3 regions of the Marinobacter sp. VGCF2001 genome follow, and region 3 is predicted to be linked to each of the others. Evidence: predicted binding sites of a transcription regulator. Region 3 holds the regulator's gene; each other region holds the start of a gene.
The links. Region 3 encodes FliA, which starts transcription of late flagellar genes. Its sites were predicted from a motif close to CTAAAGTTTNNNNNNNNNNNGCCGNTAA; they were not measured.

Region 1: a site for FliA is predicted at 5,246-5,273, ahead of ACP2AU_RS13645 (methyl-accepting chemotaxis protein). Genes of this name have one in related genera too.
Region 2: a site for FliA is predicted at 6,351-6,378, ahead of ACP2AU_RS07810 (methyl-accepting chemotaxis protein). Genes of this name have one in related genera too.

The regions. Positions count from the first base shown of each region.
Region 1 covers NZ_JBNFVX010000015.1:58,921-67,035, forward strand. The annotation lists gene ACP2AU_RS13620 (YqcC family protein) at 1-213, shown strand, start outside; gene nadC (carboxylating nicotinate-nucleotide diphosphorylase) at 230-1,069, opposite strand; gene ACP2AU_RS13630 (DUF1631 domain-containing protein) at 1,292-3,601, shown strand; gene ampD (1,6-anhydro-N-acetylmuramyl-L-alanine amidase AmpD) at 3,708-4,319, shown strand; gene ACP2AU_RS13640 (histidine kinase) at 4,320-5,207, shown strand; gene ACP2AU_RS13645 (methyl-accepting chemotaxis protein) at 5,320-7,350, shown strand; gene ACP2AU_RS13650 (cob(I)yrinic acid a,c-diamide adenosyltransferase) at 7,387-7,944, opposite strand; gene ACP2AU_RS13655 (ketopantoate reductase family protein) at 7,967-8,115, opposite strand, start outside.
Region 2 covers NZ_JBNFVX010000005.1:89,586-97,700, reverse strand. The annotation lists gene arsH (arsenical resistance protein ArsH) at 1-680, shown strand, start outside; gene arsB (ACR3 family arsenite efflux transporter) at 691-1,761, shown strand; gene chrA (chromate efflux transporter) at 1,787-2,983, shown strand; gene ACP2AU_RS07820 (undecaprenyl-diphosphate phosphatase) at 3,083-3,880, shown strand; gene uvrD (DNA helicase II) at 4,065-6,230, opposite strand; gene ACP2AU_RS07810 (methyl-accepting chemotaxis protein) at 6,482-8,095, shown strand.
Region 3 covers NZ_JBNFVX010000001.1:598,609-606,723, reverse strand. The annotation lists gene flhF (flagellar biosynthesis protein FlhF) at 1-628, shown strand, start outside; gene ACP2AU_RS02820 (MinD/ParA family protein) at 699-1,511, shown strand; gene ACP2AU_RS02815 (RNA polymerase sigma factor FliA) at 1,544-2,287, shown strand; gene cheY (chemotaxis response regulator CheY) at 2,442-2,825, shown strand; gene ACP2AU_RS02805 (protein phosphatase CheZ) at 2,847-3,632, shown strand; gene ACP2AU_RS02800 (chemotaxis protein CheW) at 3,651-5,783, shown strand; gene ACP2AU_RS02795 (protein-glutamate methylesterase/protein-glutamine glutaminase) at 5,817-6,965, shown strand; gene ACP2AU_RS02790 (flagellar motor protein) at 6,965-7,705, shown strand; gene motD (flagellar motor protein MotD) at 7,724-8,115, shown strand, end outside.

The DNA of each region.
Region 1 (8,115 bases), on a different contig from region 3:
TTTTGCCTGGATACCATGAGCTTCACTCAATGGTTGCAGTTTGTGTTTCTTGAAAAGATGAAATCGCTGGTTGAGGCCGGCGGTCCGCTGCCGGCGGTGTCTGGTATTGCGCCCATGGCGGAGGAGCATTTCCGGGGGCGCGAGCAATCCGGACGTGAACTGGTGGCAGTGCTTGAGGAAATGGACCAGTTGCTGTCGTCCGGGCTCCAATAACGTTTCCGGCGCCGGATTACTCCAGGCGCATGGAAAGGTCGATCGCGCGCACGTCTTTGGTGAGGGCGCCAATCGAGATGTAGTCCACCCCTGTCTCGGCTACGGGCACAAGAGTTTGCGCGTTGATGCCACCGGAGGCTTCGAGGCGAGCCTGTCCTGCGTTGCGCCTCACCGCTTCGGTCATATCCGCCAGCGAGAATTCGTCCAGCATGATAATGTCGGCGCCCGCCTCCAGGGCCTGACCCAGCTCCTCAAGTGACTCGGTTTCCACTTCCACCGGTTTGCCCGGTGCAATACGGTGCGCTTCGGCCACCGCGTTGGCAATTGATCCGCACGCGGCAATGTGGTTTTCCTTGATCAGGAAGGCGTCCCAGAGGCCCAGTCGATGGTTGTCGCAGCCGCCGCAGGTAACAGCGTATTTCTGCGCCAGCCTCAGCCCGGGCAGCGTTTTCCGGGTATCCAGCAGGCGGGCCGGGGTGTGTGCCACCTGGCGAGCGTAACCGGCGCAGGTAGTCGCAACGCCCGACAGTGTCTGTAGCCAGTTCAACGCTGCGCGTTCGGCAGTCAGTAGTGAGCGGGCAGGGCCGGCCATCCGGAAGATCACTTCGTTGGCTGGCACGTCGTCGCCATCGCGAAATTGCCAGTGCAGGGTCACGCGTGGATCAATCTGGTGAAAGACTTCTTCAACCCAGGCCTTACCGGCCAGGCGGGCGTTCTCCCGGGTAATGACTCGCCCTTGTGCGGGTTTGTCCGCGGGGATCAGCATCGCAGTAATGTCACCATCACCAATATCCTCCCTCAGGCTCTGGGCAACGGTTTCGACGCGGGCCTGGCGAAGCAGTTCAGCTGGAATCATGGGATTTTCCGGGGGCTAGGGTGGGTTTCAGGATTTCCGGCGCACAATTCTACTGCCAGCCGGGCCGTTCTCCAAATGCCGCGGCTCCGGCATCAAATGTGATGCAGTTCCTGCGTACACAAAAGGTGACAAAATCTGACACAAGGTGACGAGGCCTGCCCGTATGATGTAAAAGTACAGAATCCTGAAAAAACATCAGCAGCATGAACGCGGAGCATCCAAATGGCGCACGATAACAAGGTAGTCCGCTTGACCGGTCAGGCATCGGTCAGCCGTTTCGCGTTGCCGACCGAGCTGGTGCGATTGCGTGACACATCGGGTCAGTCGCTCAAAGCGGTGCTTGCCAGTTTTTTCGAGCAGGCAGACGACAGCCTGTTTGCCCTCGCAGACCGGGCTGCTTCCAATCAGGACCAAACCGCCTACTTCGACGCCATGCGCGAGTTACGCCTGCGACGCAAATCCATGACCGTGTCGGTGCTTCAATACGTCAGTCAGGCCTTCAATGATCTGGGTAAATTCAAGCCTTCGCGCTCCGGAAGCTCGCTGGAGGAGGTTGATCAGGACTCTCTCAGTCTGTTGGACCACTCCGAGCTTGAGCAGCAGGTGGCGATTGATAATCTCACCAACCGTCTGCGTAACCGGTATCAGGAGCAGGTGCGAATGCTGGCGGCACGAATCCGCCACCTGGTGCCGCAGCTGGAGCTGTCAGACGACCAGATGCCGCTGAGCCCTGAAGTGCTTTGCGGGGCTATTTCTGATGCCTGTACCGATCTTGATATCGACATTCGGGCAAAACTTGTGGTGCTGAAGCTGTTCGAACGGCTGCTGGCAGACAAACTGGGCGACTTTTATCAGGCCTGCAACAAAACACTGGCAGCCTCCGGTGTACTGCCCGATATGAAACGCGCGCCGGTGGCGGGGCAGGCGCCAAAAGGTTCCGGAACCGCCGGCGCAAGCCATAGCCCGGCGGCGGGGGCGGCCGGCGAGGGAGCGGGCCCCCGTGTACAATCGTCGACAACCGATGGTCAGGCGCCCACGTTTAACGAGTTGAGTGCCCTGCTGCATCAGGGAAGTGGCGGCCAGTCTGCTCCTTCCCCGGCCGGTACCGTACTGGATACGGACCGTTTGATGGCCCGCCTGAGTGAACTGCAGGGCGAGGCACAGCAGGATACCGGCAATACCGTGTTGCCGTTGCGCCAGCAATTGCAGCCTCTGCTTCAGCAGTCTGAAGGTAAGCCGCTGTCGGTGGCACAGGTCGACAGTGATGTCATCAACCTGGTGTCCATGCTGTTCGACTTTATACTGGAAGATCGGCAGTTGCACCCAACCATGAAGGCGCTGATCGGCCGGCTGCAGATTCCGGTGCTCAAGGTCGCGCTGGGCGACAAGAACTTTTTTAACCGGGGTGGTCACCCGGTACGCAAGCTGCTTAACGAGCTGGCCCTTGCAGCCATTGGCTGGAGTGAAAAACGCCCGGGTATGCGGGACCCTCTCAAGGAGAAGATTGAGGAAGTGGTTGGCCGTGTGCTCAACGAATATACCGATCAGGTCGGGTTATTCGAAGCGCTGCTGAAGGATTTCGGTCACTTCATGGATCTGGATCGCCGGCGCCGGGAGTTGGTGGAGCAACGTCTCCGGGATGCGGAGGAGGGGCGGGCAAGACAAGAACGTGCCAGTCAGGCTGCGACGGAGGTCATCCATGAACATACCGCAGGCAGGGTGATTCCCGAGCCGGTTTTGCAGGTTCTGAATGAACCCTGGACCCGCTATCTGCAATGGGTGGTCCTGCGGGAAGGCGAGGACAGTGAGCGCTGGCAGCAGGCCAGGGCATTCAGTGCGCGACTGGTGTGGACGGTGGACCCAAGGCCCGTCTCCACTGACACCCGGGCAGAACTGCTGAAAGCGATTCCTGAGGTGGTGGAGGAGCTCCGTATGGCGTTGCAGGAGATTTCCTGGGACCCGTTCGCGACCGATGCCGCCATTCGGGACCTGGAGCTCGCGCACGTCGATGTGTTCCAGAATCTGGTGACTGCACCGGTGGTAGCAGACACAGCCCCCTCTGTGGAGCGTGTTGATATACCCGAAACTCCGGCGGAGCCGGAAGAAGTTCCCCAGCGGCCGGAGCCTGCGCCCGAGGTTGTGGATGAGCGTCCTGAGCCTGCTCCGGCTCAGCCGGCCGAGGTGTCGCCCCTGGTTGCCGAGGCGACTGTGGATACGGCTCAGGCTGAAGCAGACGCACCAGCCGCTGCCTTGCCCGAGTGGCTGGATAAGGCGGATCGGCTGCGGGTCGGGTCCTGGGTGGAAATGGCTCGGGATGAAACCCGCGTGCGCTGTAAGTTGGCCGCCTTTATCAAGGCGACCGGAAAATACATCTTCGTAAACCGCAGCGGTGCCAAAGTCGCCGAATATCATCGGGAAGACCTGGCGATTGCCTTGCAGGATCAAACCATCACGATGCTGGACGACGGGCTCATTTTCGACCGGGCACTGGAATCCATTATCGACAACCTGCGCCATAGTCGAAAGGATTGATCTTCGCCGCGTCGGGGAGCCGGCCGGAACTCCGATGCGCCGTGGCATCGGTGGGCGCTTTGTGATTCAATCATTTGCATGAATCCTCTGCGTTTATGGAACACTCTTGTCTGATACCCGGAACGACCATCATCCTGATAGCCTGAAGCAGGCGGCCTCGCATCTGCGCGCCACTGGCCGGATTGCCGGGGCTCGCTGGTGCCCGTCGCCCAACTTTGGTGCGCGCCCCGAGGGCACCTCGGTTTCATTGCTGGTGGTTCACAACATCAGCCTGCCCCCCGAACAGTTCGGCGGCCCGCATATCGAAAATTTTTTCTGCAATTGCCTGGACACCTCGGTGCATCCCTACTTCGAGACCATTGCCGGGTTGAAGGTTTCTGCCCATGCATTAATTCGCCGGGATGGTTCGGTTGTCCAGTTTGTCAGTTGTCTGGACCGCGCATGGCATGCCGGTCGTTCCAGTTTTCAGGGACGGGACGAGTGTAACGATTACTCCATTGGTATCGAACTCGAAGGCGCAGACGAGATTCCTTATACCGAGTCGCAATATCGCGCATTGGCACGGCTGGCCCGCATGATCATGGCCGCCTGGCCGGAAATTACGCCGCGCCGTGTTGCTGGCCATAGTGATATTGCGCCCGGGCGAAAAACCGATCCGGGGCCTGCTTTTGCCTGGTCCCATTTCCGTTCGCTGTTGTCGACTGAAGAGGAAACCTGAATGTCATTCCTGGTGTTTCTGTTTGCTTATGTCATTCGGCGAAGGCTGGACCGCGCTGACCGCCTGGTCGGCGATGACCTCTGGCGAGCGTGGTTCCATCGCTGGAGCCGCGTGCAGGCAGGCCGGGAAACTGCTGTCTGGAAGGGATTGTTGCTGGTTCTGGTGCCGACCATGCTGCTCGCTGGCGCCGTGTTCCTGGCTCGCGAAAACGGCTTCCGCTATGCCTTGTATCCGCTTGAGCTGGTGCTCTTGCTGGTGTTGATGGGGGCGCCCGGCTGGCGAAAGGTGTTACTGGTCTATTCTGACGCCTGGCGGCGCGGCGATATGCAGGCCGCCTGGCGCCATATCCAGGAGCGTCTACCGGCTGCGGAACGGGGTGCCGCGCTGTCACCGGAGGCAATGCATCTGTCGGTGTCGCGGTCGCTGATGCGATCGGTCTTCGACCGGTTTTTTCTGGTGGTGTTCTGGTACGCCGTCGGCGGCATCGCCCTGGCGTTTCTGGCGCGGGGCCTGGTTGCGCTGTCCAACCACTGGCCACAGGCCGCGGCCCGCGACCGCTATGATCGGATAGCCCGCGTTGCCGGTTGGCTTCCTGCCCGCTTGCTGTCCTGCACCTTCGGGCTTGCCGGTGATTTTCCGGGTTGGTCACGGGCTATCCGCAAGGTATTGCCCGGGTTCGGGAAGAATGTCTCGGAAGTGCTCATGAATTCGGCGAACGGGTCGTTAACCGGTTATGCTCTTGATCCGGCCCGTTTTTCCGAAATGCACCCCGGGGAATGGCCGGCCTTTGGCGGGCGGAGTCTCAGTGCAATCCGGGATCTGCTGAACCGGAGTATGTTGGTCTGGATTTGTGCGTTCGCACTTCTGGTGATTGCCGGATTGCCGTGAGGATGGGCAAACGGGTTACAGAATAACACTAAATAGTGATTAAGTTTTTCCGGTAACGGGCGATAATTAAACAAAGAATAAAGATTCAGTTTTTAGAATCAGCGAGGGCTCCGTGAATTACATAATCAATCCAGCGGTAGCGCTGATGAACCGGCTGCCGATGATCTATAAGTTCAGCCTCATCAGTATTCTCTTTCTAGGGCCCATCATCGTCCTTTCCTGGCTGGTGATCTCCGGGCTCAATCAGTCTGTCCAGACAACGACGCGGGGCATTGATGGCCTGGCGGAGCTTCAGAAAGTGGAGCGTCTGTTGGTGGCGGCGATGGATTATCGTGATTATAAAGCCCCCGGCATCCTCAAAGACGAGCAGGCACTGCTCGAGAAAGCCGATGAGGCGGCATCCCGGCTGGATACCTTGCTGGCAGATCTCTCTGAGCCCCGGCGCTCGTTCGATTCCTCAGGCTCCTGGCAGAGCCAGGTTATGGCGGTTCGCGATGATTGGGAATCGCTGAACGCCAATGGCAGTTATCAGGGCAACATTGACCCCCAGTTCAAGTACTACCAGGAATTTGTCCAGAAAGTGATGGCGTTGCTGCCGGCGACCATCGAGATTTCAGGCCTGGGGCAGGATGTTTCGCGGGAGAACCTGCTGCTGCTCGGGTTGATTCGTTCGGCCTTGCCGGAGGCCCGCTCTGCGATTGGCGAGGCTCGGGCTTACGGTATCTATGCGCTTGTCGAAGGCCAGGTCGGCTTCGCGCTCAGCGAGAGTCTCAATGGCATTTACGACCGTCTTACCAACCGCAGTTCTCTGCTTTTGCCTGCCCTGTCGGTAGCTGTGGAGGCGTCACCCAAGTTGGCTGAGCGGGCCGTTGGAGCCCTGGCACGGGTGGAAGAAAGTCTGCTTGCGGTGCGCGATGAGCTGGACCTGAATGTCATCACTCCAATGCGGCTAGAGCTGCCCTGGCGTGAGTTCGATGCAACCTTGTCTGCGCAGCTGAATCACTATGGCACGCTCAGCGAAGGCATTTTCAGGGTTGTAGAAGCCAACCTTGAGCAGCGTCTGGCGAAAGAGACCGGCCAGCGTACCCTGATTGTGGTGGCGCTGATTGCCGTCTTGCTGGTGGTGGTCTACCTGTATGTTGGCTTTTTCATGTCGGTGCGCATCGCCATCAATCGCTTCAGCGACGCGGCGCGTAATGTTGCCGCCGGGGACATGACCACGCATATCAAGCTGAATAACCGGGATGAGCTGGGCGAGCTGACCTCCGAGTTCAACGATATGACCGATCGCATTGCGGAGCTGATCCGTTCGGTTGGCTCGACAACTGCCGATGTCGACCAGCAGGCCTTGCGCGTGAACGATACTGCGTCTGCCAACAGCCAGGCGGTGGCCCGGCAAATGGATGAAACCGGCCAGATCAATGAAGCAATGGGGCAAATGGTCGAGGCGGTCAATGAGGTGACTGAAAGCGCCCATCGGGTGGCTGACAGTGCGGGCAATGCCGAGAGAGATACTGATACCGGGCGGGAAGTGGTTGCAGACACCGTTGGCACCATTAACCGCCTGGCAACGGAAATTGCCGGCGCCGTGGAGGTGATCAACCGGGTAAGTGCCGACAGCGACAACATCAGTCAGGTGCTGGTGGAGATCAAGGCGATAGCGGAGCAGACCAACCTGCTGGCGCTGAACGCCGCCATCGAGGCTGCCCGTGCGGGCGAGCAGGGTCGCGGCTTTGCGGTGGTCGCAGATGAAGTGCGCTCACTATCCCAGCGTACTCACAAGTCCACCGAGGAGATTGAAAGCATGATCTCCCGGTTACAGGGTGGCGTGAAAGAGGCGGTGTCTGCGATGACTTCAAGCCACGATGCCACCGAGCAAACGGTTCAGAAATCGGGTGAGGTAACCGAGGCGCTGGATCGGATAGCGTCGGGGATTTCTGAAATTGTGGATATGAGTCATCAGATCGCCCAGGCCGCGGAAGAGCAATCGGCAGTGGCCAAAAACGTGAACACAAACGTTGAGCGAATCGGTGAGCTGGGGCAGAGCACAGCGGCGAACGCCGAAGAAACGCTGGCGTCGTCGCGCCAGATGTCGGAGCTCACCGCGTCTCTTCAGCGCTTGGTGGAGGCGTTCAGAGTCTGATTGGCAGAATGGCTAAAACACCAGGAAATCCGGCCCTCAGAGGCCGGATTTTTTTTGCTCCCAGAGAATTTCCTGGCTGCCATCCCGGCGTGCCAGTACTCGGGCGATCACGAACAGCAAGTCGGACAAGCGGTTCAGGTAATGGCGGGAAGCCGTATTGATGGAGTCCTCGTGACCCAAAGCCACAACCACGCGCTCAGACCGGCGGCATACCGCCCGGGCCAGGTGACACTGTGCCGCAGCGGGGCAACCGCCGGGAAGGATGAAATTTTTCAGTGGCGGAAGGTCCGTGTTGTATTCATCCAGGGTTTGCTCGAGCCATTCGATGTGGTCGTCGCTGATGACCTTGCTGCCCGGAATGGCAAATTCACCGCCCAGGTCGAACAGGTGATGCTGAACCCGGCGGAAGGTTTCAATCAATGCATCTTCAGCCGGGAGCGTTTCAATCAGGATGCCAATGTGGCAGTTCAGTTCGTCTGCCATGCCCATGGCCTCCACGCGCTGGGCATTCTTGGCAATTCGATTGCCGTCGGCCAGGCCGGTCGAGCCGTCGTCTCCGGTTCGGGTATAGATCTTTGACAGGCGGTTACCCATGCGTTGTTTCCCTCGCTAAAAGTCAGTTCAGTTGTTGTACCTGTCCGGCAAGCATTTGGTTCACCGGTGTCGCGATGCCATGTTGTTCGCCCAACTTCACCAGGTAGCCGTTAATGAAGTCGATTTCCGTGCGGCGCCCGGCCAGCACGTCGGCCCGCATAGACGACGTGT
Region 2 (8,115 bases), on a different contig from region 3:
TGTTTGATGCACCTGCCAGTCACAAACTGCACGTTGCCTCGCCGTCGGATCATCGCCCCCGGCTTCTGCTGCTGTATGGCTCTCTGCGCGAGCGCTCGTTCAGCCGCCTGGTGGTGGAGGAAGCCGCACGCCTGCTCAGCGCCATGGGTGCCGACACCCGGATTTTCGATCCGCGCGGCCTGCCCCTGGCCGACGCCGAAGACGCCAGCCATCCCAAGGTGCAGGAGCTTCGGGACCTGGTGCAATGGAGCGAGGGCATGGTGTGGTGTTCCCCGGAACGCCACGGTGCCATGACCGGCATCATGAAGACCCAGATCGACTGGATTCCGCTGTCCCTCGGCGCCGTGCGCCCCACCCAGGGCAAGACCCTGGCCGTGATGCAGGTGTGTGGGGGCTCACAATCGTTCAACGCCGTGAACCAGCTGCGGGTGCTGGGCCGCTGGATGCGCATGGTGACCATTCCGAACCAGTCGTCGGTGCCCAAGGCGTTTATGGAATTCGACGACAACAATCGCATGAAGCCTTCGGCCTATTACGACCGCATCGTGGATGTCATGGAGGAGCTGGTAAAGTTCACCCTGCTGGTGCGGGACCGCAGCGATTACCTCACCGACCGCTATTCCGAACGCAAGGAAAGCGCCGAAGAACTGTCAAAGCGGGTAAACCAACGCTCCATTTGAGAGGCGAACAATGAGCAGTAACAGCGATGTGAACACGGCTGAAGCTACTGACGGGGGAATGGACCTGTTCGGGCGTTACCTGTCGGTGTGGGTGGCGCTGGCCATTATCGCCGGCGTCACCCTCGGGCAGCTGGCCCCTTCGGTCCCCGAGACCCTGTCCCGTTTCGAATACGCCCAGGTGTCCATCCCCATCGCCATCCTGATCTGGGCGATGATTTTCCCGATGATGGCACAGATTGATTTCAGCGCCGTGGTCGGTGTGCGCAAGGAACCCAAGGGCCTGGCCATCACCACCATCGTGAACTGGTTGATCAAGCCGTTCACCATGTTTGCCATTGCCTGGTTCTTTCTGATGGTGGTGTTCGAGCCCCTGATTGCCCCGGAACTGGCCAGCGAATACCTGGCTGGTGCCATCCTGCTGGGCGCCGCGCCCTGCACCGCCATGGTGTTTGTCTGGAGCTACCTGACCCGGGGCGATGCCGCTTACACCCTGGTACAGGTGTCGCTGAACGACCTCATCATGCTGTTCGCCTTCGCCCCGATTGTGGTCTTGCTGCTGGGCATTTCCGACATTCAGGTGCCCTGGGATACCGTCATCCTGTCGGTGCTGCTGTACATCGTGATTCCGCTCAGCGCCGGTTACCTGACCCGCCGCCTCCTGATCGCCCGGCGCGGTGAACAATGGTACGACCAGGTCTTTATGAAGCGGCTGGGGCCGGTCACGCCCGCGGCGCTCATCATCACCCTGGTGCTGCTGTTTGCCTTCCAGGGTGACGTCATTCTGCAAAATCCGCTGCATATACTGTTGATTGCGATACCACTGATTATCCAGACGGTGTTTATCTTCCTGCTGGCCTACGGCTGGGCCCGGCTGTGGAACGTGCGCCACTGCATTGCCGCCCCCGGCGCCATGATTGGCGCCAGCAACTTCTTCGAACTGGCGGTGGCCGCCGCTATTGGCCTGTTCGGCCTGCAGTCCGGGGCGGCTCTGGCCACGGTGGTGGGGGTACTGGTGGAAGTGCCACTGATGCTGGCACTGGTGCGCATTGCCAATAACACCCGGGACAAGTTCCCGGCCTGATTATCGATTCAGCAGGGGAGCTATCATGGCCTCGACACCGGTTGCCCGGCCCCGGATACGGGAAATCTTCCTGGCCTTCCTGGCCCTGGGCCTGACCTCTTTCGGTGGCCCCGCGGCCCACCTGGGCTATTTCCGCAACGAGTTCGTGGCCCGGCGCGGCTGGCTCTCGGAACAGGACTATGCCGACCTGGTCGCCCTCTGCCAGTTTCTGCCCGGCCCCGCCAGCAGCCAGACGGGCTTCGCTATTGGCCTTCTAAGAGGCGGCGGCTGGGGCGCGGCCGCCGCCTGGACGGCCTTTACCCTGCCCTCAGCCATCATTCTGGTAGCCTTTGCCCTGAGCGCCAATCTGCTGGAGGGGCCACTCAGCCAGGGCATCCTCCACGGTCTGAAAATTGCCGCCGTGGCGGTAGTTGCCCACGCCGTACTCGGCATGGCACGAAACCTGTGCCCGGATCAGCAACGAACCGGTATTGCCCTGGCAGCGGTGTTGCTGGTGGTATTCGTGGGAGGTACCGCGGGGCAACTTTCCGCCATTGTGGTGGGTGGGCTGGCAGGGCTGTTTTTATGCACGTCAGCCAGTGGCGACGCGACCGGGCATTCAAGCCTCGCGGTATCGTCGGGCACCGGCCGGCTTTCGGCGTCTCTGTATGTATTGCTGCTGGCGGGCTTGCCTGCGCTGGCGTGGCTAACCCCGGGCACACTGCTGGATATGCTCGATGGCTTTTACCGTTCCGGCGCTCTGGTGTTCGGCGGCGGCCATGTTGTGCTGCCACTGCTGGAAGCGGAAGTCGTTCAAACCGGCCAGGTAACCGCCGACGAATTTCTCGCCGGCTACGGCGCCGCCCAGGCCATTCCGGGCCCGCTGTTTACCTTCAGCGCCTACCTGGGCGCCATCATGAGCCCCACAGCCCCTGTGGTCTGGGCCGCTCTGGCACTGCTGGCCATCTTCCTGCCCGGCATCCTGATCCTGCTGGCCGTGCTGCCGCACTGGAACCACTTCCGGCGCTGGCACCGGGCCCAGGCCCTGATGCGCGGCGCCAACGCCGCGGTGGTCGGCATCCTCGGTGCCGCGCTGTACCAGCCGGTCTTCACCAGCGCCATCATCGGCCCCCGCGAATTTGCCCTGGCCCTGACCGGCTTCCTGCTATTGAGCGTGTGGAAGCTCCCGGCCTGGGCCGTGGTAATCGTGATGGCCGCCGGTGGCGTTATGATCGGAGCGTAACCGGCAGCGCCTGTTCAGGCACTGGCCACCCTGCTAACATCGCGGTCGTTTAGACCAGCACTGACTCCATCACCACGACCACCGACCGGAACTGACAGAATGGATATTTTCCAGGCCCTTTTCCTTGGCCTCCTCCAGGGACTGACCGAATTCCTGCCCATCTCCAGCTCCGCCCACCTGATCCTCACACCCGCCTTCTTTGGCTGGGACGACCAGGGCGTCGGTTTCGATCTGTCGGTCCATGTGGGCACATTGCTGGCGGTAGTGCTGTACTTCCGCCGGGATGTCTTCGGCATCGCCCGGGACGGCCTGATCTCCATAGGACAGCGCAAAATCGTCGGCCAGGGCGCCCTGGCCTGGTACCTGGTGATCGGCACCATCCCGGCGGGCCTGGCCGGCCTGGCGCTGCTGGACATGATCGACAACGAACTGCGCGGCGCCTCGGTGATCTTCTTCACCACCCTGATCTTCGGCCTGCTACTCGGCATCGCCGACTGGCTGCCCAAGCGTCAGCGCACCATGGACACTCTGAACTGGAAAGACGCCGTCATCGTCGGCATCGCCCAGGCTATGGCCCTGGTGCCCGGCACCTCCCGCTCCGGCGTCACCATCACCGCCGGCCTGTTCCTGGGCATGACCCGGGAAACCGCCTCCCGGTTCTCCTTCCTGCTGGCGATCCCCATCATCGTGCTGGCATCGGCGGTAAAACTGCTGGAAGTGGCCACATCCGACGTGATCGTCGACTGGAACGGCTTTCTGATTGGCGGCATCACCTCCTTCCTGATGGCCATCACTGCCATCCACTTCTTCCTGAAGTGGCTCAACAAGGTGGGTATGTGGCCGTATGTGATCTACCGGATTGTGTTGGCGGGTGTGATTTACGCCGTGCTGATGTAGTCATTTTTCTTCAAGCACTTGGCGCCCTGCACCGCGCCAGAAGTGACGGGTTGGGGGAAGCTTTCCAAAAATTTGTGGAGCCAGGGATGGCGGAACACAAGCGCCACATGGATGTGCCGAAGGAGCGCTTTTTGGAAAGCTTCCCCCAACCCGGCACAGACTCCACCCATATCAGGCTACAACACTAACAAGCCTCCAGCGGCGCATAAGCCAACACCAGCCACTTCGCCCCCTCATCAAAGTTCACCTGCACCCGGGTATGATGCCCCGAACCCTCACAGTTCATCACAATCCCTTCGCCAAACTTCGGATGCCGAACCCGCTGCCCCAGACTGAACCCGGCCTGCTGCGCCGAATCCTGACTGAACAGGCTCTCATTGGGCCGCTCCACCATCGCCGGCCGGGTCACCGTATTGCGCAGCCGAACCTCCTGCAGACAATCCCCCGGAATCTCCCGCACAAACCGCGACAAGGCATGAAACTTCTCCTGCCCGTATAACCGGCGGGACTCCGCGTACGTCAGCACCAACCGCTTCATCGCCCGGGTAATGCCCACATAGGCCAGACGACGCTCCTCTTCCATGCGCCCCGGCTCCTCCAGCGACATACTGTGCGGGAACAGGCCTTCCTCCACACCGGCCAGAAACACCATCGGGAACTCCAGACCCTTCGCCGAGTGCAAAGTCATCAACTGAACGCTGTCTTCATGGGCGTCCGCCTGGGACTCCCCGGCATCCAGCGCCGCCTGGGCGATGAACTCCGCCAGCGGGTCCACGCCTTCTTCCACATCGTAATCCGCCAGCGCACTGACCAGTTCCTCCAGGTTCTCCACCCGGGCCTGACCCTTCTCACCTTTCTCGCTGGCGTGGTAGTCCTTCAACCCACTGGCCTCAATGGCCTGCTTCATCAACCCCTGCAGGGAGGCATGGCCCGCCATCTCCGACAGACCGTTGATGATCTCCATAAACTGCTGCAGCCCGGTTTTGGCCCGGCCTTTCACCTGCCCGGCCGCCAGCAACCGCTCGGCGGATTCCCACAGGGAAATGCCCTGGCCGGTGGCGTATTCCCGCAGTTCGGCCAGGCTCTTGGCGCCAATGCCCCGGGTCGGAATATTCACCACCCGCTCAAAGGCCGCATCGTCCCGGTGGTAATGCACCAGGCGCAGGTACGCCAGGGCGTTGCGGATTTCCTGGCGATCGTAGAACCGCAAGCCGCCATACACCCGGTACGGAATGCCCTGGCGCATCAGGGCCTCTTCCAGTACCCGAGACTGGGCGTTGGAACGGTACAGAATGGCGCACTCGCTGCGCAGATTGCCCTCGCTGACCCAGGCCGAAATGGAATCGGCGATGTAGTTGGCTTCGTCCTGTTCGTTGAAGGCGGCGTACAGGCTGATCGGTTCGCCATCGACGCCATCGGTCCACAGCTCCTTGCCCAGCCGCCCCTGGTTATTGGCAATCACCGAGTTGGCGGCTTTCAGAATCAGTTTGGTGGAGCGGTAGTTCTGCTCCAGCCGCACCAGCCGGGAATTCGGAAAGTCCCGCTGATACTGCTGGATGTTCTCGATTTTCGCGCCCCGCCAGCCGTAGATGGACTGGTCGTCGTCGCCCACCACCGTCAGTGGCACCCGGTTGCTGGCCAGTACCTGCAGCCAGGCGTATTGGATGGTGTTGGTGTCCTGGAACTCGTCCACCAGAATGTGCTGGAACCGCTGCTGGTAGTGGCTCAGCAGTTCCGGCCGGTGCAGCCAGAGTTCGTGGGAGCGCAGCAGCAGTTCGCCGAAATCCACCAGGCCACTCTGCTGGCATAGCTTCTCGTACTGCCGGTAGATTTTCAGCATCACCGTGGTGAAATGATCGCCCGGGTTCTCCTGAATGTGGTCGGCCCGCAGGCCTTCGTCTTTCTGGCTGTTGATAAACCACTGGGCCTGCTTTGGCGGCCACTGGCTCTCGTCAATCTGGTTCTCCCGCATCACCCGCTTCACCATCCGCAGCTGGTCGTCGCTGTCCAGCACCTGGAAATTTTCCGGCAAACCGGCGTCTTTCCAGTGCGAGCGCAACAGGCGATGGGCAATGCCGTGAAAGGTGCCGATCCACAGACCCCGGGTGGGAATGTTCATCATCTGCTCCACCCGGTAGCGCATTTCCTTGGCGGCCTTGTTGGTGAAAGTCACCGCCAGAATGGAGGTGGGCGGCACCCGATCAACCGACATCAGCCAGGCCATCCGGTGCACCAGCACCCGGGTTTTGCCACTGCCCGCACCGGCCAGCACCAGCAAATGATCGTTCTGGGCGGTGACGGCCTCACGCTGGGCGTCGTTCAGGGAATCGATAATGTGGGAGACGTCCATAACACCTGGCTTTTTACTGGTTAAATTTACAGGCCATTGTACCAGCCTAACGCAATTACTTCCTTTGCCCCGCCGGATTACCAATTGATGGTTATTCAGCCACTACAGACCCATGTGGGACTTTAGTTATGTCAATAACGGTCGTTAACGGCATTAACACACTGACACATTAATTCTGTGTTATGTGTCGAAATAACAACCTAAAATTCCTGAGACTTAAGTATTAGGCCAGGCGCAAAAGGATTGCTCGCATGCTTTCATCCCTGAAAATTTCCCACAAACTGGCGTTGCTCGTTACCGTTGCCGTGATTGCCTTCGTTGTCAGCCAGGCTTTTTCCATCTACACCAATCAGGGTAATTCCGAGCGCCTGAATGAAGTGCGGGACCAGCTATATCCGTCACTGGAATTGTCCACCATCAACCGTGGTCTCTTGCAACTGATCGAAAACCAGATCAACACCGCCGTCACCACCGGTGATGACCAGCAAATTGCAGCCACCCGCCAGCAACTGGAAGAAATCTCGGCCAACCTGAACCAGATTGCGACCCTGAACCCTGCCCTGGGTCAACAGGTGGAATCCCTGCAAAACGAACTGGACGGTTACTACAACACCGCTACCCGGATAGCGACTGCGATCATCGAGGGAACCGCTGACTTCAGCCGCATCGGCGAAGAGGCCTCCGCCAACGCCGCGCGCCTGACCGAGCTTCGCTCGCAACTCGACGATATGCGCGACAGCATGGAATCCCGCCTGACCTTTGCCATTGATGACACCATAGCCGCGAGCAGTGAGTCCGCCACCGTGTCGGTAACCATTGTTGTCGTTGCCCTGGTGGTGCTGATAGCGCTGAGCCTGATTATCGGCCGCTCGGTATCTGGCAGCCTGCAGCAGATTATTACCTCCCTGCGGGATATGGCGTCCGGCGAAGGTGACCTGACCTCCCGAATTGACTACAGCGGCAAAGATGAACTGCGGGATCTCGTAGACCAGTTCAACCGTTTCGTCGAGAAACTGCACAACTCCTTTGCCACCATCCAGCACGATATCGGCGAACTGAACGGCGTCGCCTCGCATCTTGGCTCCACCAGCCGAACCAACCTTGAGCGCATCAGCCAGCAGGCCCAGGCCATTTCCTCTACCCGGAATTCCGTCGACGAACTGGTTAAAAGCGTGGAGGAAGTGGCCGGCTTTGCCTCCAGCGCCTCGGATCAGACACAGGACGCGTCCAAGTTTGCCACCACCGGCCAGCAGAAGGTGGAAGACAACATCCGCACCATCCGCAAACTGATGGCAGAAATCGAAAACACCGCCGGCCTGGTGAACCAGTTTGATGCCTTCTCCGTGAAAGTGGGCGGCTTGCTGGAGACCATTCAGACCGTGGCCGAACAAACCAATCTGCTCGCCCTGAACGCGGCCATTGAGGCCGCCCGTGCCGGCGAGCACGGTCGCGGGTTTGCCGTGGTTGCTGACGAGGTTCGCGGCCTGGCGGTGCGTACCCACAAATCCACCGAGGAAATCCAGCAGGTGATTTCCGAGCTGTCCAAGGCCTCCGGCGCCGCGGTGCAGTCCATGCAAGGCAGCGTGGATATGGCCCGTGAAGGCGTGGAAGCCACCACCGAGTCCGGTGAAGTGCTGAGCAAGATTCTTGAGAATGTTCAGCAGATCAGTGGCCTGAACGAACAGATTGCCGCCGCTACCTATGAGCAGAGCACCACCTTTAACGACGTCACCGGCCACATGGCCGATATGCATCGCAATGCCGAGGCTGTGATGGAAAGTACCGACGAACTGGATACGGTCAGCCGCAAGATCCAGGACGTCAGCAACGGCCTGCAGGGCGTTGCCAGCCAGTTCCGCGTTTAAGATAAAACCCAGTGAAGGAT
Region 3 (8,115 bases):
TGGCGGCATCTATGCTTTGGTCGGGCCCACCGGTTCCGGAAAAACCACGACCATTGGCAAATTGGCGGCTCGTTACGTCCTCGAACATGGGGCTGATTCCCTGGCGTTGGTAACCACCGATCGTTATCGGGTTGCCGCCCATGAACAGTTGTTCGTGTTCGGCCGTATTCTGAATGTGCCGGTCCGTGTGGTTGATGAAAGCCATACGCTCGACGATATCCTGGGAGAGCTTTCCGATCGCCATCTGGTGCTCATCGATACTGCCGGCCTGACCAGTGCCGACCGGGGGTATCAGGAACAGTTGGCAGATCTCGCCCGCTGCGACCACAATATCCGTACGCATCTGGTGGTCTCGGCGACCAGTCAGCCACGCATCATGAAATCCGTCTGGCATTGCTATAAGATGGCGGATCTTGCAGGCTGCATCATCACCAAGATCGATGAGGCGCTAACACTGGGCGAGGCGTTGGGTTTCGTTATGGAAACCAGTTTGGCGGTAGCCTGGTATACAGACGGCCAGAAAATACCCGAGGATCTTCACCGTGCGTCAGCGGTTCCGCTGGTTCGCCTGGGTGTCGAACGGCTCAGGACGGTACAGGGTGCCGAGGCCATTGCAGAAGGCGCCTGAGTTATGCTGGCAACCGACACAACATCGGCCTCGTGCCCGACCAAGAACGTAGTGAGAGACTGATAACAGTATGAGCAGACCACATCCGGTTCAGGTGATTGCGGTTTCCGGCGGCAAAGGCGGTGTCGGTAAGAGCAACGTTTCGGTCAACCTCGGTATCGCCCTTGCTCAGAAGGGGCGGCGGGTGGTCTTGCTGGATGCGGACCTGGGCCTTGCCAATATCGATGTTTTGCTCGGCATCACCGCCAATCGCAATCTCCAGGATGTCCTGAACGGCGACTGCGACCTCAAGGAAGTGCTGGTAAATGGTCCTGGTGGCATCAAAATCGTGCCCGCATCGTCCGGAACCCAGCGCATGACCCAGCTCAGTGCCATGGAGCACGCGGGGCTGATCAACGCGTTCAGCGAACTGGGAGACCAGATCGACGTCCTGATCGTAGATACCGCGGCCGGCATTTCGGAGTCGGTGGTCAGTTTTCTCAGGGCCTCCCAGGAGCTTCTGCTGGTGGTCTGTGATGAGCCCACATCAATTACCGATGCCTACGCTCTGATCAAGCTGATGAACCGGGACTATGGCACCAACCGTTTCCGCATCCTGGCAAACCAGGTCCGTAACGAGCAGGAAGGGCGTCATCTCTTTGAAAAACTGACCCGGGTCACCGAGCGTTTTCTGGATGTGGCACTACAATACGTGGGTATCGTGCCTTACGACGAGGCCGTCAAGAAAGCGGTTCAAAGGCAGAAAGCCGTGCTGGATGCCTACCCGCGGGCGAAAGCTTCCATCGCCCTCCGGGCGTTGGCTGAAAAGGTGGACAGCTGGCCGTTACCGTCGTCCCCCCGTGGCCACCTGGAGTTTTTCGTGGAACGGCTCGTCGAAGTCTGATCTGAATCCAGTCCTACAAGAAAACCGGATACATGACATTGGCGAAAAATCTGGGAATTTACCATCACGCTGGTGCTGCCAATCCTTCTGATCTGATTGAAGAGCATGCGCCACTGGTCAAGAAAATCGCCCTTCATCTGATGGCCAGGCTGCCTGCGTCTGTCCAGCTGGAAGACCTCATGCAAGCCGGCATGATCGGGTTGCTGGAGGCGGCACAGCGATACACCTCGGGCAAGGGCGCAACCTTTGAAACCTATGCCGGTATCCGTATACGTGGCGCCATGGTGGATGAAATCCGCAAAGGCGACTGGGTGCCCCGTTCCGTGCACCGTAATTCCCGGCGTATTGCCAGCGCTATCAAGGCCGTAGAAGACCGTACCGGGCGCGAGGCCCAGGACGCCGAGGTAGCCGAGGAGCTGGGTACCGGCCTCGACGAATACTACGCGTCCCTGGCGGACGCCAACAGTGGCCGACTTTTTAGCCTCGATGAGCTCAATGAATCCGGTGAGCTGCCGATAGAAGAAGCGGAGAGCAGTGATAATCCCCTCGACGGGATTGCGTCCGGTGCGTTTCAGCGGAGTCTTGCGGAAGCCATTGAGCAACTGCCTGAGCGGGAAAAGCTTGTATTGAGCCTTTATTATCAGGAAGAGCTGAACCTGAAGGAAATCGGGGCGGTGCTGGGGGTCAGCGAGAGCCGGGTGAGTCAGATTCATAGCCAGGCAGCACTGCGCCTGCGCGGTCGGCTATCCGATTGGCAGGATGATGGCAAAGCCTGACGGACAAAGCGCAGTGTTCCTGTTCGCTGTGTAGCTTTTGGTAACCGGTGCTTTACAACGTGCGCAAACGCCACACAATAAGCGGTTAAGGTAGCAGCCTGCTAGACTTTCAAAAGGCTGAATGAATTCCGGGTGTTACTGACTGGAGGTCCCATTGGACAAAAATATGAAAATCCTCATCGTGGATGATTTTTCCACGATGCGACGAATCATCAAGAACCTGCTTCGAGATCTTGGCTTCACTAACACGGATGAAGCTGACGATGGCAACACGGCGTTACCCATGCTCAAAAGTGGAAAGTACGACTTCCTGGTGACGGACTGGAATATGCCCGGTATGTCGGGTTTTGACTTGCTCAAAGCGGTCAGGGCTGATGAAAATCTGAAGAGCCTGCCAGTCCTCATGGTGACAGCGGAAGCCAAGCGGGACCAGATTGTCGCCGCGGCCCAGGCCGGGGTGAACGGTTATGTGGTCAAGCCCTTCACGGCAGCCGTACTCAAGGAAAAGATCGAGAAAATCTTCGAACGAATCCAGTAACCAGAGGTCGGATGGCTCGTCATGAGTGATAGCAAACAGAACCATCAGAGCCTTGATCCTGAGGTGGCTGAGAAGCTGCAGAAGCAGGCTGCCGACCTGGTCGAGAACGTTAACGCCGGGAATTATGCTGAGGCGATGACTCTGATCAATGAACTCGGTGAGGTTCGGGATCAAAGTCTGTACCGGGAAGTGGGGCGACTGACTCGCAGCCTCCATGAGGCAATCCGGAATTTTCAGATAGACCCGCGCAATGCCGAGCAGAAAGAGGCATTGTCGAAAATGAGCGATGCCTCGGATCGCCTGGCCTACGTCGTACAGATGACCGGGCAGGCGGCGAACCGGACCATGGATCTGGTGGAGGAAAGTATGCCAGTGGCCCATGCCATGCGGGACGAGGCTGTGGTCCTGCGGGATGAATGGCAGAGGCTGCGCCGACGCGAGATGGAACCGGCAGAGTTCCGGGAGTTGTACGGCCGTATCGATAAATTCTTCGTCAGTCTGAGCTCGGATTCTGACAACCTTTACCAGAATTTGTCAGAAATTCTGCTTGCCCAGGATTTTCAGGATCTTACCGGACAGGTTATCCAGAAAGTCACCGCTCTGGTGAAGGAAGTGGAAGACAACCTTCTCAGTCTGGTTGTGATGGCCAGTCACGTGGATCAGTTGACCGGCACGGTTCACCAGATTGAAGAAAACGAAGAATCGGCCGAGAAAGGGGTGGGCCCCCAGATCAAGGCTGAAGAACGGGAAGATGTAGTTTCGGGGCAGGACGACGTAGACGATCTGCTGTCCAGTCTCGGATTCTGATAATAAAGAGGGTGACGCATGGCGTTAGATGCTGATGAAGAGATCCTGCAGGACTTCCTGGTTGAAGCCGGCGAGATACTCGAAAAGTTGTCGGAGCAGCTGGTGGACCTGGAGCAGCATCCTGACGACAGCGATCTGCTGAACGCCATTTTCCGTGGCTTCCATACCGTCAAGGGCGGCGCTGGTTTTCTGCAACTGGAGGCGCTGGTTAATTGCTGCCACTCTGCGGAGAACGTGTTCGATATCCTCCGTAATCACAAGCGTACGGTCACCTCGGATCTCATGGATGTGGTTTTGGAAGCGCTGGACCACGTGAATGCCATGTTCGAGGAAGTTCGCAACCGCGAGGAGCCAACGCCTGCCCCGGATGAACTGATCGCAGCCCTCAACGACCTGGCCAAACCTGAGGCAGACGATGCCCCGGAGGCCGATGCCTCACCGGAAAAAGCCTCTGAAGCCGAGCCTGAAAGCACTGCTGCCGCTGACCAGGGCGATATCACCGACGAGGAATTCGAGCAGTTGCTGGATGCATTGGCAGACGAGAAATCCGACGGCCAGACACCCGCAGCAAGTGAATCCGCCAGCACTCCAGCGGATACCGGCAGCCAGTCCGATAGTGACGAAATCACTGATGATGAATTTGAGGCGCTGCTCGATCAGCTCCACGGCAAAGGTCAGTTCTCGGCTGCTCCAGTGGAAGAGGAATCGACGCCGGCCGCAGAGTCGCCGGGCAGCGCTTCCGAAGCTGCCTCCGGGAATGCGGATCTGATTTCCGACGACGAGTTCGAAAACCTGCTGGACGAACTCCACGGCAAAGGTGCTGGCCCGAGTGCTACCCCGGCCGGGCATCAGCCGGAACACCCGGCTGTTGCTGCCAAAGCCGAGCCCAAATCCAGGCCCGAGCCAAAGAAAGCCGATCCTGCTGCCGATAAAAAAGCGGCCGCCAAATCTGCCCCGGCGCCCGCGCCCGCCCGGGAGGCTGCGCCTGCCGGAGAAACGACGGTACGCGTGGATACCAAGCGGCTTGACGACATCATGAATATGGTCGGTGAGCTGGTGCTGGTGCGTAACCGTTTGCAGCGCCTGGGGTCCGAAAGCGAAGACGAACATATGCACAAAGCGGTTGCCAATCTCGATGTGGTGACCACCGATTTGCAGTCGGCTGTGATGCAAACGCGGATGCAGCCGATCAAGAAAGTATTTGGCCGCTTCCCCCGGGTTGTCCGCGACCTTGCCCGCAGCATGAAGAAAGAAGTTAATCTGGTCATGCACGGCGAAGAAACGGATCTGGACAAAAACCTCGTTGAGGCCCTGGCTGATCCGCTCGTGCATCTGGTCCGAAACTCCGTTGACCATGGTGTGGAAGCGCCGGATGTCCGTGAGGCCGCAGGCAAGCCGCGAGCCGGAACAGTGACCCTCTCGGCAGAGCAGGAGGGGGACCACATTTTGCTGTCGATCGTAGACGATGGCGCTGGAATGGACCCCAACGTCCTGCGTCAAAAGGCCGTGGATAAGGGGCTGTTTGACCAGGATGCCGCAGACCGACTGACCGACAACGAATGTTTTAACCTGATTTTTGCCGCCGGCTTTTCGACGAAAGAACAGATTTCAGACGTTTCCGGCCGGGGTGTCGGCATGGATGTGGTGAAAACCAAGATCGGCCAGTTAAATGGCCAGATCAATATCATGTCTGACAAGGGCAAGGGCACCAGCATCATCATCAAAGTGCCGCTGACCCTGGCGATCATGCCGACGCTGATGATCATGCTGGGCGATCAGTCGTTTGCATTGCCACTGGTGAACGTGGTCGAAATTTTCCATCTGGACCTGACCAAAACCAACATTGTTGATGGCAAAGAATGCATCGTTGTGCGTGAGAAAGTCTTCCCGCTGTTCCACATCAAGCGCTGGCTGGTTCACGGGGCGGCAGGCCAGGCCGAACCGGAGAATGCGCACGTGGTGATTGTCGCCATGGGGACGAAACAGGTTGGCTTTGTGGTGGACCAGTTGATTGGCCAAGAAGAGGTGGTCATCAAGCCGCTGGGTCGGGCGCTTCAGGGGACGCCAGGTATGGCTGGCGCAACCATCACCGGCGATGGTCGTATCGCGTTGATTATTGATGTGCCGAGCCTCCTTCAGCATTACGGCTGAACAGGAATTTCCGGGATTGTGTAGGAGAAATGGATGACAGTTTCTGTCCTGGTCGTAGATGATTCAGGCTTCTTTCGAAAACGGTTGACGGAAATTCTGACGGCTTCGGGCCAGATCAAAGTGGTAGGCGCTGCCACCAATGGGCGCGAAGGGGTGGAGCTGGCAGAAAAGCTGCGTCCCGATGTTATTACCATGGATTACGAGATGCCGGTGATGGACGGCATCTCGGCCGTCAGAGAGATCATGCGCAAGCACCCCGTGCCGGTGCTGATGTTTTCATCTCTGACTTACGAAGGGGCGCGGGTTACGCTTGATGCCCTTGAGGCCGGGGCGGTGGATTTTCTGCCCAAGAATTTTGAAGAAATCGCCCGGGATACCAGCCAGCTTCAGAAGATTCTGATCCAGCGCATTCTGGATGTTGCCGGCAGTCGCCCGGGAGGCCGGGCAGCAACGGTCGCCCCGAAGCCGGCGGCACCCGCCGTGCCGGAGGCGCGCCGTCAGCCGGCTGAACGCTCCGGTACACGGCTGAACCGGCCGGCAGCGCCCGAATCCCATAAGGCACCGTCTGCCGCCGAGCCTGCTCGCAGGTCTGGTCGTAAAACCGCGACAAAGCACTACGGCGTGGTTGCCATTGGTACATCCACGGGTGGGCCGGTTGCGCTGCAAAAGGTGTTGACACATCTGCCTGCCTCGTTTCCCGCACCTCTGGTTCTGGTGCAGCATATGCCAGCCAGCTTTACGCCGGCCTTTGCCGAGAGGCTGAATAAGCTGTGCCGCATTGAGGTGCGCCAGGCGGAAGATGGCGATGTGCTTCGTCCCGGGCTGGCGCTGCTGGCTCCGGGCGGCAAACAGATGATGGTCGAAAATCGCAGCGGTCAGGCTCGGATTCGCATTCTTCCGGGCGATGATCGTTTGAATTACAAGCCGTGCGTGGATGTTACTTTCGGGTCCCTGGCGAGGAGCTTTCCGGGTAAGACGCTTGGTCTGATTCTGACCGGCATGGGCGCCGATGGCAAAGATGGTTGCCGGATGATGAAACAATCCGGTTCGGTGATCTGGTCGCAGGACGAGAAAAGCTCTGTGATCTATGGTATGCCCATGGCGGTGGCCAAAGCAGGGCTCAGTGACGAAATTCTGCCGCTTGAGGATATTGGCCCCCGGTTGGTTGAAGGGGTGAGCTAATGGATATTCTGAGCCTGCTCGGAATCATCCTCGCGTTTGTGGCGATACTGGGTGGTAATCTGCTGGAAGGTGGCGCCGTAAGTTCCCTGTTCAATGGTCCCGCGGGGTTAATTGTGGTTGGCGGAACGCTGGCGGCAACCATTCTGCAAACTTCCTGGCCCATGCTCAAACGAGCGTTCAGTCAGATCCGCTGGGTCTTTGTTCCTCCGTATATTTCTCTGGAAGATGGTATTGGCAAAGTCATTGACTGGAGTGTAAAAGCCCGTAAGCAGGGTTTGCTGGGGCTGGAAGGGCTGGCTGAACGCGAGGCGGAACCCTTCGCCCGCAAAGGGCTCCAGTTGCTTGTCGACGGTGCCGAGCCGGAGTCTATCCGGAGTATCATGGAGGTGGATCTGGAGAACCGCGAGCAGCGGGATCTGGAATCTGCACGGGTCTATGAGGCCATGGGCGGTTACTCGCCAACCATCGGTATTATCGGTGCGGTTATGGGGCTTATTCAGGTGATGACCAATCTGGAGGACCCTCAATCCCTTGGTGGCGGTATCGCGACCGCGTTCGTGGCAACGATTTACGGCGTGGCGCTGGCCAACCTGTTGTTTTTCCCCGTGGGTAATAAACTGCGGGGTATCATCAGGGAGCGCTCGCGCTATGAGGATATGATGATTGATGGCATCATTGCCATCGCCGAGGGTGAGAACCCGAAATCCATTGAATTGAGGCTGCGGGGCTTCCTGCAGTAACCCGGGCCAGGGCTTGCTATGCGCCGTCGCAGACCACCTCAGGACGATCTTCATAACAAAGAGCGCTGGCTGATTTCCTACGCCGACTTTATCACTCTTCTGTTCGCTTTTTTCGTAGTGATGTACTCTGTTTCTTCGGTAAACGAGGGCAAATACAAAGTGCTCTCGGAGACCTTTACCGGCGTATTCAACGCACCGCAGCGCTCCTTGCAGCCCGTGGCGGTGGGCGAACAGCCGGTCCGGGCGCCAGAGCAGGACCGGCAAGACGTCATTGCTCCGCCGGTCGCGGAGGCACCACGAAACTCCGAGCTTGATGCCAGGGATCGTGCCGAGGCCCTGCGCTCGATGGCCAATCAACTGGCCATGGAGTTTGACGAGCTGATCACTCAGGGCGTTGTAAGCCTCGAAAC